Regions from separate parts of the Enterobacter sp. I4 genome, predicted to be linked through region 3. Evidence: predicted binding sites of a transcription regulator. Region 3 holds the regulator's gene; each other region holds the start of a gene.
What was found. Region 3 encodes Fur, which represses iron uptake genes when iron is present. Its sites were predicted from a motif close to ATAATAATGAGAACNACTATCAA; they were not measured.
Positions count from the first base shown of each region.

Region 1: a site for Fur is predicted at 2,917-2,939, ahead of ftnA (non-heme ferritin). Genes of this name have one in related genera too.
Region 2: a site for Fur is predicted at 2,824-2,846, ahead of feoA (ferrous iron transporter A). Genes of this name have one in related genera too.

Region 1 is NZ_JALBUO010000001.1:1,650,474-1,657,438, reverse strand. Features, by position in the region: gene MOQ06_RS07885 (anaerobic C4-dicarboxylate transporter) at 1-794, shown strand, start outside; gene MOQ06_RS07880 (DUF2766 family protein) at 865-1,116, opposite strand; gene azuC (stress response protein AzuC) at 1,224-1,307, opposite strand; gene MOQ06_RS07870 (RpiB/LacA/LacB family sugar-phosphate isomerase) at 1,661-2,299, opposite strand; gene yecR (YecR family lipoprotein) at 2,545-2,883, shown strand; gene ftnA (non-heme ferritin) at 3,084-3,581, shown strand; gene MOQ06_RS07855 (YecH family metal-binding protein) at 3,618-3,854, opposite strand; gene tyrP (tyrosine transporter TyrP) at 4,107-5,258, shown strand; gene MOQ06_RS07845 (YecA family protein) at 5,289-5,957, opposite strand; gene MOQ06_RS07840 (branched-chain amino acid ABC transporter substrate-binding protein) at 6,369-6,965, shown strand, end outside.
Region 2 is NZ_JALBUO010000002.1:837,447-844,411, reverse strand. Features, by position in the region: gene feoC ([Fe-S]-dependent transcriptional repressor FeoC) at 1-195, opposite strand, end outside; gene feoB (Fe(2+) transporter permease subunit FeoB) at 207-2,525, opposite strand; gene feoA (ferrous iron transporter A) at 2,556-2,783, opposite strand; gene MOQ06_RS16440 (Tex family protein) at 3,082-5,412, opposite strand; gene greB (transcription elongation factor GreB) at 5,500-5,973, opposite strand; gene ompR (two-component system response regulator OmpR) at 6,201-6,920, shown strand; gene envZ (two-component system sensor histidine kinase EnvZ) at 6,917-6,965, shown strand, end outside.
Region 3 is NZ_JALBUO010000003.1:540,051-547,015, reverse strand. Features, by position in the region: gene chiP (chitoporin) at 93-1,490, shown strand; gene chiQ (ChiQ/YbfN family lipoprotein) at 1,538-1,867, shown strand; gene fur (ferric iron uptake transcriptional regulator) at 1,963-2,409, opposite strand; gene fldA (flavodoxin FldA) at 2,701-3,231, opposite strand; gene ybfE (LexA regulated protein) at 3,387-3,674, opposite strand; gene ybfF (esterase) at 3,803-4,576, opposite strand; gene seqA (replication initiation negative regulator SeqA) at 4,760-5,305, shown strand; gene pgm (phosphoglucomutase (alpha-D-glucose-1,6-bisphosphate-dependent)) at 5,330-6,965, shown strand, end outside.

The sequences.
Region 1 (6,965 bases), on a different contig from region 3:
GGGTTGCCATTGCCGCGCTGTGGAGCTTACGCCGCGGAAAAGATCTGGCAGACGATCCGGAGTTTCAGGAAAAGCTGAACGATCCGAAACAGCGGGAGTTTATTTATGGTGGAACGGAGACGCTGATGAATCAGCGCTTCCCGAAACAGGCTTACTGGTCAACGTGGATCTTCTTCGCCGGTATTGCCGTAGTGGTGCTGCTGGGGGCGCTGCCAGCGCTGCGTCCGGCCTTTGAAATCAAAGGCAAAATGACCGCCCTGTCGATGAACCTTGTCATACAGATGATGATGCTGATTGCCGGTGCCGTAATGCTGATGACCTGCAGGGTAAATGCGTCGGCGATTTCAAACGGGGCGGTGTTTAAGGCGGGGATGGTCGCGATCTTCTCGGTGTTCGGCGTGGCGTGGATGAGCGATACCTTTTTCCAGGCGCATCTCGACGAGCTGAAAATGGCGCTGGAGGGGATAGTGAAAAGTCATCCGTGGACGTACGCCATCGTGCTGTTTCTGGTTTCAAAACTGGTCAACAGCCAGGCTGCGGCCTTAACCGCCGTCGCCCCGATGGGATTGATGCTGGGTATCGACCCGAAAATGCTGGTTGCCTTCTTCCCGGCGTCGTACGGCTACTTCGTGCTGCCAACCTATCCGAGCGATCTGGCGTGTATCGGATTCGATCGTTCCGGCACGACCCGCATCGGTAAATTCATCATCAACCACAGCTTTATCGTGCCGGGGCTGATTGGCGTGAGCTGCGCCTGCGTGGTGAGCTATCTGCTGGTGCAGACGTTCTTCTGATCTTTCTGCGGGCGACAGGCTCTGTCGCCCTTCGGCGTAAAATCAGCAAGGGTGTCTGATTTCGGTTTACCTAGTGCGATTCACCCTGCGGCGTGAAGCGCAGCTCAATCAGGGCGATAGCTTTCTGGATTGCGCGGAGCGTAACCGGGTCAGCCGCGGCGGGGTGGTTGGTGAAATCGATGTTTTTCAGCTGGGTCGACATCTTTTCGCGTACTTCTACCGGTGCGATAACGTCAATTACGTCAAGGATCTGTTTGATGACCAGCTGGCAGGCGACGACGTCAGATACCAGTTCCTGATCGGCGCTCAGGTTTTGTGACATGGGGATTCTCCTTATTTAAAGGCCGCCATAGTAGCAAAACAGAGGCCCTTCCATCTCCCTCTCGTCGTACGCAGACGTAAAAAAACCTGCCGAAGCAGGTTTTTTTATCAGAACATCGCGCCCGGTGGGACGTCTTTGAAAGTTGTGCAGTAATTAGCCCACATGCTTTTCAGGATTTTGCGCAGTTTCATCGTGTTGCTCCAGTAACGTGTTATGCAGGTGTTATTGTCGATACGCTTATAATATGACCACCATCACAAAAATCAACCATTTTGTGACGCACATCACGCTCAAAAAGGCTGCATTGCGGCGGGCATGTTAAAAAAAGTAGCGATAAATCCGCAGGTTACGGGCTTATAAATTCCAGTAAATTTTTATAGAATTTTTTGAAACGGAAGGAACGCAAGGGATGAAGCGGCGATCGCTGATACGTCAGCAGGGAGGGTTGACACGCTGCGCCTGGCACGGGATGCGGGCAGCGCGATATCTTCAAAAACGTAATGCGGCATGCCGGGCAGGTATAGCCCTGCCCGGCAAAGCGGAATCAGCCAACAATGGCGCGGACAAAAGCTTCAATCTCTTTGTCCTGGCAGTTCTCGAAGAAGCACTGCTGGAAGCGCTGGCCCGAAACGGCGGTTTTAACCAGCTCGGGATCGATTGCGCGCAGGGTATCCAGATAGTTTTCTTTCACCACCGCCGCTTTCACCTGATTCAGAATACCGGCGTTGCGCACCTGCGGCTCTTTACGCTCTGGTGGATAGCCTTCGCCATTGCGCCCGGTAAACGCTTTCTCGAAGATAAAGCGCACGTTCAGTTCAGCGCCCCAGCCAAAGCCTTTCGCGAACGGCAGGGAAAGCGCGTTGCCGTTGTTGATTTGCGCGAACAGGAACGCGTCAGCAGGATCGATGCAGTAGCCGCAAATTACGCCCGGATGAATGTTCAGGGACATCAGCGCGCCCTGCCCGGTTCCGCAGCCGGTCACAACAAAATCGACGGCTTTTGAATTGAGCAGAATGCTCGCCATGATGCCAAGGTGAATATAGGTAAGGTGGTGATCGTTTTCATCACTCATACCGACGTTATAGACCGGGAAACCTTTCTCATCGGCAACGGCCTTCAGCTCATTAAGGATGATGGCATTTTTAGCGGCCTGGCTGTTTTCCATCATCAGTGCAATTTTCATCTTGTCTCTCCTGAATGCATGGCGGGCGTTCCCGCTGTGGATAGCTTTTCACCTTAACCTTACTATCAAACAAACGCACTTTCAAATTAAGTGAAAACTTGTTTTAAAAAACAAAGATGCGCTCACAGTTTGGCGGGCTGGCCCGGTTCGTTGCGAAGTGTAAGGGGAGATCTTCCGGCTATTCCGCCCATTGCGGCCTGCGGATCGGCTTACAATAGCGTATTTCCCGTCACGCAGAGTTAACTATGAAAAGAGTAATCCTGGCCGCAACGATCCTGATGCTCGCGGGGTGCAGCATTAACCGTCAGGCGGAGATAAGCAGTGTAGACGCCCCGAACGGGATTGTGCGCCTCGACTACGGTCAGGCGCTGCTTCAGAACGCCTGGTCTGACGACTATGTGAATAACGGTACGGCAGCCAAAGCCTGTCAAAACATGGGGTATGCCACCGCGTCCGCCTACGGGCAGCCGATAAAAACCTGCACCCTCATCAGCGGCTCGCTCTGTCTGAACGAAAGCGTGACCATTCAGTACAAATGCATGGGATATGCCGTTACCTCCGCAAACCAGAACCCATGGTATTAACGGGTGCTGCCAGCCACGCTGGCAGCCTATTTAATAAGAACAAAAACAATTCTCATTAATTAATATAAAGAGTGGCAATGCGTGTTATTCCCATTCGTATTTTTAATAAAGAGATATTTATTTTACTTTTTGCAAATAATTAAATAACAAATTATAGTGTCGCTCATCGTGAACCAGTAATAATAAACCGGAGCTGCACCATGCTAAAAACCGAAATGATTGAAAAGCTTAATGCGCAAATGAACCTTGAGCTTTTTTCATCCCTCCTTTACCAGCAGATGAGCGCCTGGTGCAGCTATCACAGCTTTGAAGGTGCGGCCGCGTTCCTGCGTCGCCATGCCCAGGAAGAGATGACGCACATGCAGCGTCTGTTTGATTATCTTACGGATACCGGCAGCCTGCCGCGCATTGACAACGTGGCATCGCCTTTCGCCGAATACGGCTCTCTGGATGAACTGTTCCGCGCCACCTACGAGCACGAACAGCTGATCACCCAAAAAATTAATGAACTGGCTCATGCGGCGATGACCAGCCAGGATTATCCAACCTTTAATTTCCTTCAGTGGTATGTTGCTGAACAGCACGAAGAAGAGAAACTGTTTAAATCCGTCCTGGATAAATTATCTCTGGCGGGTAAATCCGGTGAAGGTCTGTACTTTATTGATAAAGAGCTGTCGACCCTCGACGCGCAGAATTAATGTTAAAACGGTGCTGACCCGTCAGCACCGTTTTATTTAATGGCGGCATATTTTACTTTCGTGAGTAGAAAAGCCCTCTTCTGCCGGAATAAATTTTCCCCGCGCCGCCAGAAACGCCACCAGCTCCGCCGCTGACATATCCGAAGCCGAACAGGTATGGAACCGCGCATCTTCGCCAAAGCGGGCACCTATCGCCGCCACCAGGCTTTGCTCCGTATAGCGTTCCCCCGACTCAATCATCATATTAAGCACATCGTGTCCGTGAATTGACATGGTTACCTCCCGCAAATAAAAGGCAGACTAAACGCTTCCTCAGCCACGCGCCTTGCGCTGGCGCAGGTTCCCCCTTTTCTTTTTGTAAATTAATCATTACACCCTATGTAACGGTGATTTGACGAGATGGGGCTTTTCCCTTACTCTGCGCCGCAGAATAGGTTGCGGTATCGAAGGGTTGTAGAGGAAAGCGTGAAGAACAGAACTCTGGGAAGTATTTTTATCGTCGCCGGAACGACAATTGGCGCAGGAATGTTGGCCATGCCGCTGGCTGCCGCGGGCGTCGGGTTTGGCGTAACCGTACTGCTGCTGGGCGGCCTGTGGGCGCTGATGTGTTACACCGCGCTGCTGCTGCTGGAGGTCTATCAGCACGTCCCCGCCGATACCGGCCTGGGCTCGCTGGCGGCACGCTACCTTGGACGCTACGGGCAGTGGATCGCCGGTTTTAGCATGATGTTCCTGATGTACGCGCTGACTGCCGCCTATATTAGCGGCGCCGGAGAGCTGATTGCGTCAAGCATCAATGACGGCTTCGGGACATCGATTTCGCCGGAGACGGGCGCAATTGCCTTTACGCTGACTGGCGGCGGCGTGGTTTGCGCCGGAACGTCGCTGGTCGATCTCTTTAACCGCTTTTTGTTCAGCGCCAAAATCCTCTTCCTGGCTGCGATGCTGGTGCTGCTGGCGCCGCACGTCCACAAGATCAACCTGCTCGCCATGCCGCTGGAGAAAGGCCTGGCGCTTTCGGCGATCCCGGTCATTTTCACCTCGTTCGGTTTTCACGGCAGCGTACCGAGCATCGTCAGCTATATGAACGGCGATATCCGCAAGCTGCGCCGCGTGTTTATCATCGGCAGCGCCATACCGCTGATTGCGTACCTTTTCTGGCAGCTGGTAACGCTGGGCAGCATTGACTCCACAACCTTTGTTGGCCTGATGGCGGAGCACTCTGGCCTGAACGGTTTCCTGGTTGCCCTGCGCAACGTGGTGGCTTCTACGCACGTAGAGCTGGCGGTGCATCTGTTTGCGGATCTGGCGCTGGCTACCTCCTTCCTCGGGGTGGCGCTCGGCCTGTTTGACTACATGGCGGACCTGCTCCAGCGCCGCAATACCGCTGCCGGCCGTTTACAGACGGGAGCAATGACCTTCCTGCCGCCGCTGGCCTTCGCGCTTTTTTACCCACGCGGCTTTGTGATGGCGCTGGGATATGCCGGCGTGGCGTTATCGGTTCTGGCCCTGCTCCTGCCTTCCCTGCTGGCCTGGAAAAGCCGCCAGCAGCATCCGCAGCAAGGGTATCGCGTGGCGGGAGGTAAGCCGCTGCTGTGCCTGGTGTTTAGCTGCGGAGTAGCGATTATTCTGGTGCAGATATTGATTGCAGCGGGGATGCTGCCGGAAGTGGGATAAGAATAAGGGGCTATTTTTAGCCCCTTTTTATCAGTGCAGACAGCAGCTTTTGAACTTCTTCCCGCTGCCGCACGGGCACGGATCGTTACGACCCACCTTTGCCCCGTTCACGATCGGTTGCTTCGCTTCCGGCTGCTGCGGGTTAGCCACCCAGTAGTTATACAAACGCAGCGCCGCAGGCTGGATGCTCTCAATGCTGGCCATGAACTCCTCTTCGGTCAGCGCATCCAGCTTCTCGCTGGTCTCTTCCGTACCGTGCAGCGCAATCACGGCCAGATCGGCCTGTAGCGATTCCGGCAGGGATGACCAGTCCGTCAGCGCCACGCCGCGCATGTAGCCATAGCACCACTCTTCCACCACGGTATAACTCTGGCCGTCAACGTCGTTATAGCCAAAGAGCGGCTCAAACTGGTCCGGGTATTCGCTCAGACGCTCGGCAATATCGTTCATATGCTTAAAGCAAAGATCGATAAAGCGGTTCATCTCGCGGTCGTTTTTCCAGCGCGGAATAAACTTCTCACCGCCCCAGACCGCCACCAGCCAGGTGTCGGGCTCCACCACAACGGGACCGGAAAGTACTGCGGTAAGCATGCCGTCCAGTTCGGACACGTCAATCACGGATGCATCGTCGTGACCGTAAGACATTAATGTCTCTTCCAGCCACGCCATCTCGCTTTCATTTAATGGGCCTTCAGCCATTGCTGATACTCCTGATAAAAAAAACGATCCTGACATATATCGCCGCGCGTGCCTATCTGAAGTTTAGGTCTTTATTGCTGCATAAACGTGCAATTCGTGACCCTTGCACAACTTATGGGCTTTGTTGTTAAGGAGATGTGATCTCCGCTGTAATTTCACGTCATCCCGCAAAGGCGCATAAAACGGCACTCTATACTCAACATGCTGTGACCCGGTCAAGGGATTAACCATTCTGGCAACCTTTTTGCTTAATGTTCTGCGCGCTTCGCGGTGCGTAGGATCCTCGCCGTATTAAGCAGGAGATTGCTTCTAACGTGCATTTTGTTCTCGCTCTTGTTTTTGGATTAACGATGCCATCAGGCGTTCGGGTTTATACCTGGTGCAAAAACCTCTTTGCTAAGGAACATAATAATGTCGCTTAAATTTACCAAAACGTCCCTTTCCCTTGTGCTGGCTGGCTGCCTGGTGACGGCCTTTTCCGCGCGGGCAGATATTGTGATTGGCGTGGCCGGGCCGTTCACCGGCCCGAACGCAACCTATGGCGATCAGTACTGGCACGGCGCCACGCAGGCGGCGAAAGACATTAACGCCGCAGGCGGGATCAACGGTGAGAAAATCAGGCTGGTTCAGGGCGATGACGCCTGCGAGCCTAAACAGGCGGTAGCCGTTGCCAACCGCCTGGTCGATCAGGACAAGGTCAACGCGGTGGTCGGCCACTTCTGCTCCTCGTCGACCATGCCCGCCTCCGAGGTGTATAGCGATGCAGGAATATTATCCATCACCCCCGGCTCGACTAACCCGCTGATTACCGAGCGCGGCATGAGCGATATGTTCCGCATGTGCGGCCGCGACGACCAGCAGGGCCAGGTCGCCAGCGATTTTATTATTGATAAGCTGAACGCTAAACGGGTGGTCATTATCCACGATAAAGACACCTATGGTCAGGGGCTGGCGGACGCCACCAAAGCGGCGCTGGCGAAACGCGGCGTCAAGGATGTGATGTACGAA
Region 2 (6,965 bases), on a different contig from region 3:
CGGACAACTTTTACAACTGCCGGACAGACAACCGTCCGGCTCTTCCTGAATGCGCACGGCTTTTCCCATCGCCTCCAGCCTTTCCAGCATGGCATCGATCATCGGCTGCGGCGTATGCAGGCTGAGGCTGAGCTGCTTCGCCTCCATTCGTCCCTGTAACGCCAGCAGGTCACGTACCTGAATCAACGTTGCCATCCGTTTGCCCCTTAGTGACAGTCGCCCGCAGGGCTGCAGCAGCAGGTGGTTGGGGTTTTGCGCGTCGCCAGCAGGTTGACGTCAACGCGGCTACGCGCCCGGCGCAGCAGGCCAATCACCATCACGTTAAACAGGATCACCGCCAGGATACAGACCAGGCTGTAGCGCGGATGCTGCCCGTAGTTAACGGCCTGGTAAAACACGGTCGCCAGCGAGTAGGCAATGTTCAGCCCCCACAGAATGGAGAAGCCCATCCAGCCGCGGCTGGACTCGCGGGCGATGGCCCCCATCACCGAGATGCACGGAATATAGAGCAGGACGAAGATCAGGTAGCTGTAGGCCGCCGACGCGCTGCCGAATTTCTGGCCCATCACGCCCATTGCTCCGGTCGCCATTTCGCCGTCGCCCTTGCTGGCTTCAATCGGGTTCGCCAGCACGCTCAGGCTGAAGGTGTCTTTCAGGCTCTGCCAGGTCTCTTCCGCCGCGCCGAGCAGTTCATCACCGAGGTGGAACGCTGCCGGATTAAACTCCTCGTCCTGAATATTCTCAGCGGTGTAGAGCGTGTTCAGGGTGCCGACCACCACTTCTTTTGCCATCGCGCCGGTGAACAGGCCCACGGTTGCCTGCCAGTTGTCTTCCTGAACGCCAATCGGTTTGAAGACCGGGGTGATAATCCGGCTGACGGAGGCAAGCGCAGAATCATTAATGTTATCTGCCGCCTGGCCGCTCAGGGTGAAGCTGTTAAGGGCGCTCAGGAAAATGCTGACCACCACAATCACCTTACCGGCGCGCAGCACAAAGCCTTTCAGGCGCTGCCATGTCTGTATTACCAGGCTCTTCAGATGCGGAACGTGGTAAACCGGCAGCTCCATCACGAACGGCGACGCTTCGCCGCGCATGATGGTGTGCTTCAGCATCAGGCCGGTGAGGATAGCCATCACGATACCCAGCACATACAGGGAGAAGACGGCCAGCGCCCCTTCCTGACCAAAGAACGCCGCGGCAAAGACCGCGAAGATTGCCAGACGCGCGCCGCAGGACATGAACGGTGCCATCATGATGGTCATCAGGCGTTCACGCGGTGCATCCAGCGTACGGGCGCCCATTACCGACGGCACGTTACAGCCAAAGCCGACAATCAGCGGCACGAAGGATTTGCCCGGCAGCCCCAGCGCCTGCATCAGGCGATCCATTACGAAGGCCGCGCGCGCCATGTAGCCGGAATCCTCAAGGAAGGAGAGGAACAGGTACATCATGCCGATTTGCGGCACCAGCGGCAGGACGGTGTTGATACCGCCGCCGATCCCCTGGGCAAGGAAAATGGTCAGCCATTCCGGGAAGTGGAGGGTGTAGCCCAGCCACTGAATGCCGTGCACGAAAATAGCGACAGAGCCGCCATCAAAGATCGGCTGCAGTGCACCGCCGATGTTAATGGCGAGCAGGAACATCACGTACATCACCAGTAAAAAGACCGGCAAACCGAGGAACCGGTTGAGCACGATTTTATCCACTGCGGCGGTAAAGCGGCTGGGCTCCGCGGTTAACGCGTTGCTGACCACGTCGCAGATCGCGGCGATGGCCTGATAGCGGGCATCCGCAATATGCAGAGCGGGATCGTCCAGCTCGTCGCTCAGGCGAGCCAGCGCAACGTCCAGCTTATCCGCCGCATCGCCTGCGTAGGCGCGGCTGTAGATATCCCCTTCCAGCATTTGCAGGCCAAGCCACAGGCGCTGTCTGGCAGGCATGGCGTTGTCCATCGCCTGCGCCAGCTGGCCGGCTTCGCGCAGCAGCGGCTGCGCGTAGTGCACCAGCTCAACGTCGGCGTTGCCCGTGTGGCGGTCAATTGCCAGCTTCAGGGCGTCAATGCCGCGCGCGCGGGTAGAAACCAGCGGAACCACCGGGCAGCCCAGACGAGCGGAGAGGGCATCGACGTCGATGCGCAGCTTTTGCTTCTCTGCGATGTCGAGCATGTTAAGCGCCACGATGCAGGGAATACCCAGCTCCAGCAGCTGTAGCGTGAGATAGAGATTTCGCTCGAGATTGGAGGCATCTACCACGTTGATTAGCAGATCCGCGTCGCCGCTCAGAATATAGTGGCAGGCGATCTGCTCATCGAGTGAGGTCTGGGAAGAAATGGTGGTGAGTGAATAGGTTCCCGGCAAATCAACCAGCGTGACCTGATTGTCTGTCGTCGTGAACTGGCCTTCTTTACGTTCAACCGTTACGCCTGCCCAGTTTCCCACTCGCTGGCGCGCGCCGGTTAATTGATTGAATAATGTTGTCTTGCCGGAATTAGGATTGCCAATTAAGCCAATAGTTAATTTTTTCATTGTATTAGACCCACCAAAACCGCTGGCTTGTTAACGGGATAGAGATTCAACTTCAATTAATGCGAGGTCTTTTTTACGCAGAACCAGATTTACGCGTCGGGTTTCGATATGAACAGGATCGCCCAACGGCGCCACGCGCACCACCTGGAACGATGAGCCGGGCAGCATGCCCAGTGACAGCAGCTTCTGCCGGTAGGCCGGGCTTATCTCACGGGTAAAACCGATAATTTTCCACGCACTGTCTGGAGTGAATTGCATAGCGCCTGATTCCACGAGAGGTTAAATAATCTACACTGCGATGATAATGAGAATAGTTTTTATCAGCAATAATAAAAATGTGACGGGATGTTGTTAAACGTATTAATTTGCGGTCAGATTGACCTTGCTCAATATTTACGGAATTACGCGGAAGGGGATAATAAATTTATTTGTTAACGGAGTGATAACTAGTGGTTTAAATATGGATATGCAATCGGTTTCATATATTACGAGATGATTTATTCCCCTCACCCTAACCCTCTCCCCAGAGGGGAGAGGGCCGGGGTGAGGGGAGAGGTCAGCGTTTCTTACCCATTGCCGCCGCCAGCGCATCCATCATGGCGCTGTTACCGGCCGGCTGAGCGTCACGTCCACGCGGCTTCGCGGCCTTCGCTGCCGGACGCTGCTGTTCGCGGCCACCGCCGTTACCGCCTCGGCGCGCGTTGGTTTCACCCGGCTGCTCGTCCAGACGCATGGTCAGGGCGATACGCTTGCGCTGGAGATCCACTTCCAGCACCTTCACCTTCACGATGTCGCCCGCTTTGACCACGGTATGTGGATCTTCCACGAACCTGTCGGCGAGGGATGAGATATGCACCAGACCATCCTGATGCACGCCGATATCCACAAACGCGCCAAAGTTGGTGACGTTCGTAACTGCGCCTTCCAGCACCATGCCCGGCAGCAGGTCGTTCATGGTTTCCACGCCGTCAGCAAAGGTCGCGGTTTTAAACTCGGGACGCGGATCGCGGCCCGGCTTTTCCAGCTCTTTGATGATGTCGGTGACCGTCGGCACGCCGAACTGTTCGTCGGTGAAATCCACGGCTTTAAGGTTACGCAGCGCGCTGCTATCGCCCATCAGATCTTTCAGCGCCTGCTGGGTGGCGGCCAGAATACGCTCCACAACCGGGTACGCTTCCGGGTGAACGGTAGAGGCATCCAGCGGGTTATCGCCGTGGTTAATGCGCAGGAAGCCCGCGCACTGCTCAAACGCTTTTGGCCCCAGGCGGCTAACCTTCAGTAACTGCTGGCGGTTCTGGAACTGACCGTTCTCATCACGCCAGGCGACGATGTTCTGCGCCATCATGCGGGTTAAACCGGCTACACGGGTCAGCAGGGGGACGGACGCGGTGTTCAGGTCCACGCCGACGGCGTTTACGCAGTCTTCCACCACCGCGTCCAGCTTACGCGCAAGCTGCGTCTGGCTCACGTCGTGCTGATACTGGCCCACGCCGATGGATTTCGGGTCGATCTTCACCAGCTCCGCCAGCGGATCCTGCAAACGACGGGCGATAGAGACCGCACCGCGCAGGGAAACGTCCAGGTCCGGGAACTCCTGTGCCGCCAGCTCGGAGGCGGAATAGACCGACGCTCCCGCTTCGCTGACGATCACTTTCTGCGCCGTTACCTTCGGGAACTGCTTCTGCACGTCGAGGTAGAAACGCTCGGTTTCGCGGGAGGCCGTACCGTTACCGATGGCGACCAGCTCAACGTTATATTTTTCACACAGCGCAGCCACGACCGTCGCCGCCTTCGCTGCCTGGCCCGTGTGCGGGTAAATGGTGTCGGTGGCAACCAGCTTGCCGGTACCGTCAACCACGGCCACCTTCACGCCGGTACGCAGACCCGGATCGAGACCCATGGTGGCGCGCAGGCCAGCGGGGGCGGCCATCAGCAGGTCGTGCAGGTTACGGGCGAAGACGTTGATTGCTTCGTCTTCGGCGCGCTCGCGCACGGTGCCCATCAGCTCGGTTTCGAGATGCATCAGCACCTTGATGCGCCAGGTCCAGCTCACCACGCCTTTGCGCCAGCTGTCCGCCGGAGCGTTGTTCAGGCGCAGGCCGAGGTGATCGATAATGATCTGCTCGCAGTGGCTCTCTTTTGGCGGCTCGTCAAACTGCGGATCGGCATTCAGGGAGAGTTGCAGTACGCCCTCGTTACGGCCGCGGAACATCGCCAGCGCGCGGTGAGACGGTACGGTTGAAATGGGTTCGTGATGATCGAAGTAGTCGCGGAATTTCGCGCCTTCTTCCTCTTTGCCGGCCACCACGGTGGCGACGATATGCGCGTTCTTCCACAGATAGTCACGCACTTTGGCCAGCAGCGCGGCGTCTTCGGCGAAGCGCTCCATCAGGATGTAACGTGCACCGTCCAGCGCGGCTTTGGTGTCCGCCACGCCTTTGTCGGCATCGATAAATCTGGCGGCTTCGGTTTCCGGGTCGTGAGACGGATCGTTCCACAGCAGGTCGGCCAGCGGCTCAAGGCCTGCTTCAATCGCAATCTGCCCGCGCGTGCGGCGCTTCGGTTTGTACGGCAGATAGAGATCTTCGAGTTCGGTTTTGCTCAGGGTGCCGTTAATGGCTTGTTCCAGTTCACTGGTCAGCTTGCCCTGCTCGCCGATAGATTTGAGGATCGCCTGACGTCGGTCTTCCAGTTCGCGGAGATAGCCCAGACGCGTCTCCAGGTTACGCAGCTGCGTGTCATCCAGACCGCCGGTGACTTCCTTACGATAACGTGCAATAAACGGCACGGTGTTCCCTTCATCAAGCAGGCGAACGGCAGCTTCTACCTGTTCGGCTCTGGCCTGAATATCACCCGCAATAATGCGGCAGAGCGACTCTTTCATCATGGTCAGTTCATCTTGTGGATCGAAAATCAGGGGGATAGTTATACGGGCTGACACCGAAAAATGCCAGCCGGGGAGGGCGCTCTCGGACTATTTAACATACTCGATTTCGTTGACGTACCAGCTTGCTTCACCCGCGGGCGTCTGGACGATGGCTAAATCACCCACCTCTTTTTTCAGCAGGGCGCGGGCCATCGGCGAATCGATAGAAATGTAATCCTTACGACCAAAAATTTCATCGTAACCGACGATGCGAAAACGCAGGGTATTGCCGTCATCATTTTCGATCTCCACCCAGGCGCCGAAGAACACTTTGCCTTCCTGCTGCGGGGAGTAATCGACGATTTTGAGATTTTCGAGGCATTTCGTCAGGTAGCGCACCCGGCGATCGATTTCGCGCAGGCGCTTTTTATTGTACTGGTAGTCCGCGTTCTCGCTGCGATCGCCCAGGCTTGCCGCCCAGGTGACTTTTTTGGTCACTTCAGGACGCTCTTCGCGCCACAGGTAATCCATCTCTTTTTTGAGTTTCTCATACCCTTCACGGGTGATCAGGGGCGTTTTCATGGTGCAGCCTTAATGCCGGTTAACTGTCTTTGCGCACAATACGTAGCGCACAGTGTAACAGACAAGATTAATAATGATTTATGTGATGAAATGAACAGATAAGCTGCTGTTAAATATGCTTTGTAACAATTTCGTCTAGAATTTATACCAGAATTTGCTGGTCGAACACGTGCACTTTTTTAGAATACGCTGTTCCAGGCCTATCCGAACCTTTGGGAGTACACACAATGCAAGAGAACTACAAAATTCTGGTCGTAGATGACGACATGCGCCTGCGTGCGCTGCTGGAACGTTATCTGACAGAGCAGGGCTTCCAGGTTCGTAGCGTCGCGAACGCGGAACAGATGGATCGTCTGCTGACGCGTGAATCCTTCCACCTGATGGTGTTAGATCTCATGCTGCCGGGCGAAGACGGGCTCTCTATCTGCCGCCGCCTGCGCAGCCAGAGTAACCCGATGCCGATCATCATGGTGACGGCGAAGGGTGAAGAAGTTGACCGCATTGTCGGCCTTGAAATCGGCGCTGACGATTACATTCCAAAACCGTTTAACCCGCGTGAGCTGCTGGCGCGTATTCGCGCCGTGCTGCGTCGTCAGGCGAACGAGCTGCCTGGCGCGCCGTCTCAGGAAGAGGCGGTGATTGCATTCGGTAAGTTCAAGCTGAACCTCGGCACCCGTGAGATGTTCCGTGAAGATGAGCCAATGCCGCTCACCAGCGGCGAGTTCGCGGTACTGAAAGCGCTGGTCAGCCACCCGCGCGAACCGCTCTCCCGTGACAAGCTGATGAACCTCGCGCGCGGTCGTGAATATTCCGCGATGGAGCGCTCTATCGACGTACAGATTTCCCGTCTGCGCCGCATGGTGGAAGAAGATCCGGCGCACCCTCGCTATATTCAGACCGTATGGGGTCTGGGCTACGTATTCGTCCCGGACGGCTCTAAAGCATGAGGCGAATGCGCTTCTCGCCGCGAAGCTCGTTTGCCCGCACGCTGT
Region 3 (6,965 bases):
TAATTCGAGGGTATTTCTGACTACCCCTGACCGTTTGGTCTTTTTATTTTTCGCCGTTTAAGGCGTTTTAATTCGTCAAAGAGGAATAATCTATGCGTACGTTCAGTGGCAAACGTAGTGCGCTGGCGCTGGCTATCGCCGGTGTGACAGCAATGTCGGGTCTGGTGGTTGCGCCAGAAGCAAAAGCAGCCGGTTTCATCGAAGATTCTACCCTCACGGGCGGTATTTATTACTGGCAGCGTGAGCGTGACCGTAAAGACGTCACTGAAGATAAATACAAAACCAACCTTTCTCACTCCACCTGGAACGCCAATCTGGATTTCCAGTCGGGATATGCCGCCGATATGTTCGGTCTGGATATTGCGGCATTTACGGCAATTGAAATGGCGGAAAATGGTGACAGCGGCCACCCGAATGAAATTGCTTTCTCCTCCAGCAACAAAGCTTATAAAGAAGACTGGTCCGGGGATAAAAGCGGCATCAGCCTGTATAAAGCGGCTGCGAAATTCAAATATGGCCCGGTCTGGGCGCGTGGTGGTTATATTCAGCCAACCGGCCAGACGCTGTTAGCCCCGCACTGGAGCTTTATGCCGGGTACCTATCAGGGGGCGGAAGCTGGCGCTAATTTTGACTACGGCGATGCGGGTGCGCTGAGCTTCTCCTATATGTGGACCAACGAGTACAAAGCGCCGTGGCACATTGAGATGGACAAGTTCTATCAAAACGATAAAAAAACAAAGGTCGACTATCTCCACTCGCTCGGCGCGAAGTATGACTTCAAAAACGATCTGGTGCTGGAAGCCGCCTTTGGTCAGGCTGAAGGCTATATCGATCAGTATTTTGCGAAAGCCAGCTACAAATTTGATATCGCAGGCAGCCCGCTGAGCACCAGCTACCAGTTCTACGGTACGCGCGATAAGGTCAGCGATGGCGGCGTAAATGATATCTATGACGGTACGGCCTGGCTGCAGGCGCTGACCTTCGGCTACAAGGTAGGCCAGGTCGATTTGCGTCTGGAAGGGACGTGGGTGAAGGCAGAAGGGCAGCAGGGCTACTTCCTGCAGCGTATGACGCCAACCTACGCCTCCTCCAACGGTCGCCTGGACATCTGGTGGGATAACCGCTCTGACTTCAACGCCGACGGTGAAAAAGCGGTCTTCTTCGGCGCGATGTATGACCTGAAGAACTGGAACCTGCCGGGCTGGGCTGTAGGGGCATCCTACGCGTACGCCTGGGACGCGAAGCCGGGGGATATGGCGACGCCGGACGCTTACTACGATCCGAACTACCGTCTGAAGGAGTCTTCATACAGTCTGGATGCGATTTACACCCTTCAGGAAGGCCGGGCGAAAGGCACGATGTTTAAGCTGCACTTCACCCAGTATGACAACCACTCCGATATCCCGAGCTACGCGGGCGGTTACGGCAACATCTTCCAGGATGAACGTGACGTGAAGTTCATGGTCATCGCGCCATTCACCATCTTCTGATGAAGAGTCCGGCGGGTTAGCTCCCGCCGAACCGGAGACTAAATATGATGAAAAAAATCGTAATCGTCGCGCTGCTGGCATCGGGGCTGGTGGCGTGCGCGCAGGAACCGGCGCCAAAGGAAGATTCTCGCCTGAAGGAGGCGTATAGCGCCTGCATCAATACCGCGCAAGGCTCGCCTGAGAAGATTGAAGCCTGCCAGAGCGTGCTGGACGTGCTGAAAAAAGACAAGGCGCACGAGCAGTTCGCCAAGCAGGAAACCGTTCGCGTGATGGACTATCAGGCCTGCATTCAGGCGCGTAAAACGGGTAACGATCAGGAAGTGGCGAAGCGTTGCGACAAGATTTGGGAAGACATTCGAAGCAATAACGGTAAGTAACCTGCTGTTATCCTCCCCGGTGGCGCTGCGCCACCGGGCTTTTTTTGGGCAAAAAAAAGCCAACCTTTCGGCTGGCTCAGAGTATGAACGCTAACTTATTTTGCGTCGTGCGCGTGTTCATTTTCGCGGCAATCACCTTCAGCGCAGTGACCGTACAGGTACAGGCTATGGTTAGTCAGGCGGATGCCATGACGGGCGGCGATTTCACGCTGGCGTGATTCAATGGAATCATCGCTAAATTCAATGACCTTGCCGCAATCGAGGCAGATCAGGTGATCGTGGTGGTGCTGCTGAGTCAGCTCGAACACGGATTTACCGCCTTCGAAATTATGACGAGTAACAATGCCCGCGTCATCGAACTGGTTCAGCACACGATAGACGGTTGCCAGCCCAATCTCTTCACCCATATCGATAAGACGCTTGTAAAGGTCTTCCGCACTGACATGGTGATTGTCTGGCCCCTGAAGCACTTCAAGGATTTTTAACCGAGGAAGCGTTACTTTCAGGCCAGCTTTCTTTAATGCGGTATTGTTGTCAGTCATGCGGAATCTGTCCTGTTGCTAAACGATTCACTTCTAAAGAAGAAGTGACAGAAAATGCACTTGGGATAATGCGTCTCATTATAGAACTGCCATGGCTAAATGAAAACTGCAAGTCTCAAGCAAAGTATGCTTATAAAAACGTGGTATCACCAACAAACTTGTTCGATGGCACCCACTTTTTACCAGGGGGATATTGTACAGGTCTGAACGAAAAAGTTAAAAGTTTGTAGCAATTAATTTAATCGGTATAACCTGGAAAACGGGCGCAACCGGAGCTGCGCCGCAGGGAAATCAGGCGTTAAGAATGTCGTCCAGGTTCAGCTCTTCGCGGATCTGCTTAACCCATTTTTCAACACGCTCAGCGGTAAGCTCTGGCTGACGGTCTTCGTCAATCGCCAGGCCAACGAAGTGATCGTCATCTGCCAGGCCTTTAGAGGCTTCGAAGTGATAACCCGCCGTTGGCCAGTGGCCGACAATTGCCGCACCGCGTGGCTCAATGATGTCGCGAATGGTGCCCAGCGCATCACAGAAGTATTCAGCATAGTCTTCCTGATCGCCACAGCCGAACAGGGCAACCAGCTTGCCGTTGAAGTCGACTTCTTCCAGCGTCGGGAAGAAATCATCCCAGTCACACTGCGCTTCACCGTAGTACCAGGTCGGGATGCCCAGCAGCAGGATGTCATAGCCCTCGAGATCTTCTTTGCTGCTCTTGGCGATGTCATGCACATCAGCAACGTCTTTACCGAGCTGTTTTTGAATGTTTTTTGCGATATTTTCAGTATTGCCGGTATCACTGCCAAAGAAAATGCCGATGATTGCCATGAGTAAAATAACCTCTTGAAACTTAATGGTATGGTGGCGCAAATTGTCCACGGATAAGGGCAATAATAGCAGAACTGGCAACCCTGCGGAAACAGCTATCACGCAGGACTGCACTCTGTGCTACATGAAAAGGGTAATATTGGGGATTTTCTGAGTTACGCCTTGCCGCGTAAGGCCTCAAGTTGGGCGATCAGCATCTCTTCGATCAGTTCGCTGCGGCTGATGTTGCGCGCGTCAGCCAGCTCGTTAAGCGCATCGACGGCATCGGCATTCAGCTTCAGTTCGACACGCTTAAGCCCACGATTTTTATCGCGTTTAAGCTGGTTGCGTTTATTAATACGCAGCTGTTCATCACGCGAAAGCGGATTCGTTTTCGGTCGTCCCGGTCGACGCTCATTCGCGAACAGATCTAGTGTCGTACGGTCCGTTTGTTCTTTGGCCATGATTCTGAGACTTCGGGGGAAACACGCCGCCCTGCTAATGCCCGGGCGATAAGCGCGCCATCATACATCACCCAAATCCACACGCCAACGACTGGAAGCCCGTCGTCTTCCGGTCGCTGGCTTTTTAATCAATTCGCAGTATCAGTGAGATAGCGACGAATGGCGCGCAGTACGGCATCCGGTTTTTCCGCGTGCACCCAGTGCCCGGCGCCGGCAATCACGTGGGCGCGAGCCTGCGGGAACTGCGCCAGCAGCGTGTCGCGGTACGCGTCAGTGACGTAGGGGGAGTTACCGCCACGGATAAAGAGGGTAGGGTGCGGCCAGGCGGGTACATTCTCCCAGCCCACGATGTGCGAATATTGATCCCACAGCACCGGCACGTTAAAGCGCCATTGTCCGTCCACAAACGATTTCAACAGGAACTGCACCACGCCCTCTTCATCAAGATGGTCGCGCATAACGGTAGCCGCCTGCTGGCGGGTGGAAGCGCCTGACGCCGTCACGGCGCCGATCGCAGCAAAAATTTCATCGTGGCGACGAACGTCGTAATTGACGGGCGCAACGTCAATGACCACCAGCCCGGAGATGCGCTCGGGCGCGAGCGCGGTGAGCGCCATCACCGCCTTGCCGCCCATTGAGTGCCCGATGAGCGTCGCTGTCTGGATATCGTTCGCATCCAGCGTGTCCAGCAGATCCTGCGCCATGGCCGCATAGGTCATCTCCTCTGAACGCCCGGAAAGACCGTGGTTTCGCATATCAACCTGAAGAATTTCATGATCGGTAACCAAATCGCGCGCCAGCACGCCCAGGTTATCCAGGCTGCCAAACAGACCGTGAACCAGTACGATGGGAGAATTATTGTTCGGCGATTGTGCAGTTTGCGCTCGGGTATTCAATTTCATGGCAAAGTTCTTTTTTTAGGTTTGTCAGGTTAGGGTATCATGTTGACCATTCTGCCGCCCGGGGGCAAGGATCCAGTTTAATCCGACTTTTGCCGCCAACCTGGTTTGACGCTATCCGCTGTTGGGATTAGACCTTATAATCTCAATGACTTGTATTCAGATAAGATATCGCACTGGATTAAGATGAAAACAATCGAAGTTGATGACGAACTCTATCAGTATATTGCCAGCCAGACGCGGCATATTGGGGAGAGCGCGTCCGACATTTTACGGCGCATGCTTAAAATTTCCGCCGCCTCACAGCCCGCTTCTGTTTCTAAAGATGTCGTGTCTCAGCCGAGCGTTGTCGCACAAGTAAAACCTGCCGTCATGCCGGCTAAAGACAAAGTGCGCGCTATGCGCGAGCTGCTGCTGTCGGATGAATATGCAGAGCAGAAAAAGGCGGTTAACCGCTTTATGCTGGTGCTGTCTACACTTTACTCACTGGATAACAAAGCGTTTGCTGAGGCGACAGAGTCGCTCCACGGTCGTACTCGCGTTTACTTCGCCGGCGACGAGCAGACGCTGCTGCAAAATGGCAATCAAACCAAACCCAAACACGTTCCCGGTACACCATACTGGGTGATCACCAATACCAATACGGGCCGCAAGTGCAGCATGATCGAACATATCATGCAGTCCATGCAGTTCCCGGCGGAGTTGATCGAAAAGGTTTGCGGTACAATTTAACCCTTGCATCAGAAGGACCAGGCAATGGCAAATCACAGCCGTGCAGGCCAACCTGCACAACAACGCGATTTGATTAACGTCGCTCAGCTGACCGCACAGTACTACGTGCTGAAACCGGTTCTGGGCAACGCAGAACACGCAGTGAAGTTTGGTACATCTGGCCACCGCGGCAGCGCGGCGCGCCACAGCTTTAACGAACCGCACATTCTGGCCATTGCTCAGGCCATCGCGGAAGAGCGCGCCAAAAATGGCGTCACCGGTCCGTGCTACGTTGGGAAAGATACTCACGCCCTGTCTGAACCCGCTTTTATCTCGGTGCTGGAAGTGCTGGCGGCGAACGGCGTGGACGTGATTGTTCAGGAGAACAACGGCTTTACGCCAACGCCTGCGGTTTCTAACGCCATTCTGGTACACAACAAAAAAGGCGGCGCGCTGGCTGACGGTATCGTTATCACCCCGTCCCACAACCCGCCGGAAGATGGCGGTATCAAATACAACCCGCCGAACGGTGGTCCGGCAGACACCAACGTCACGAAAGTGGTGGAAGATCGCGCGAACGCGCTGCTGGCTAATGGCCTGGACGGCGTGAAGCGTATCTCCCTGGATGAAGCCATGGCCTCCGGTCATGTGAAAGAGCAGGATCTGGTGCAGCCGTTTGTGGAAGGGCTGGCGGATATCGTTGATATGGCCGCGATCCAGAAAGCCGGCCTGAAGCTGGGCGTGGATCCGCTGGGCGGCTCCGGTATTGAATACTGGAAGCGTATTGCCGAGCACTACAAGCTGGATCTCACCATCGTGAACGATCACGTCGACCAGACCTTCCGCTTTATGCATCTGGATAAAGACGGCGCGATCCGTATGGACTGCTCCTCTGAATGCGCAATGGCTGGCCTGCTGGCGCTGCGCGACAAATTCGACCTGGCGTTTGCTAACGATCCGGATTACGACCGCCACGGTATCGTTACCCCTGCCGGGCTGATGAACCCTAACCACTATCTGGCCGTTGCGATCAACTACCTGTTCCAGCATCGTCCGCAGTGGGGCAAAGAGGTCGCCGTCGGTAAAACGCTGGTTTCCTCCGCGATGATCGACCGCGTGGTCGACGCGCTGGGTCGCAAGCTGGTGGAAGTGCCGGTGGGCTTTAAGTGGTTTGTAGACGGTCTGCACGACGGCAGCTTCGGCTTTGGCGGTGAAGAGAGCGCGGGAGCATCCTTCCTTCGCTTCGACGGCACCCCATGGTCAACCGATAAAGACGGCATCATCATGTGCCTGCTGGCCGCGGAAATCACCGCTGTCACCGGCAAGAACCCGCAGGAGCATTACAACGAGCTGGCGGAACGTTTTGGTGCGCCAAGCTACAACCGTATTCAGGCTGGCGCGACCTCTGCCCAGAAGGCGGCCCTGTCCAAACTCTCTCCGGAGATGGTCAGCGCAAGCACGCTGGCGGGTGACCCGATCACCGCGCGTCTGACGGCGGCACCGGGCAACGGCGCGTCCATCGGCGGTCTGAAGGTGATGACTGAAAACGGCTGGTTCGCGGCGCGTCCATCCGGTACGGAAGATGCGTACAAAATCTACTGCGAAAGCTTCCTCGGCGCTGAGCACCGCCAGCAGATTGAGAAAGAAGCGGTTGAGATTGTCAGTGAAGTGCTGAAAAACG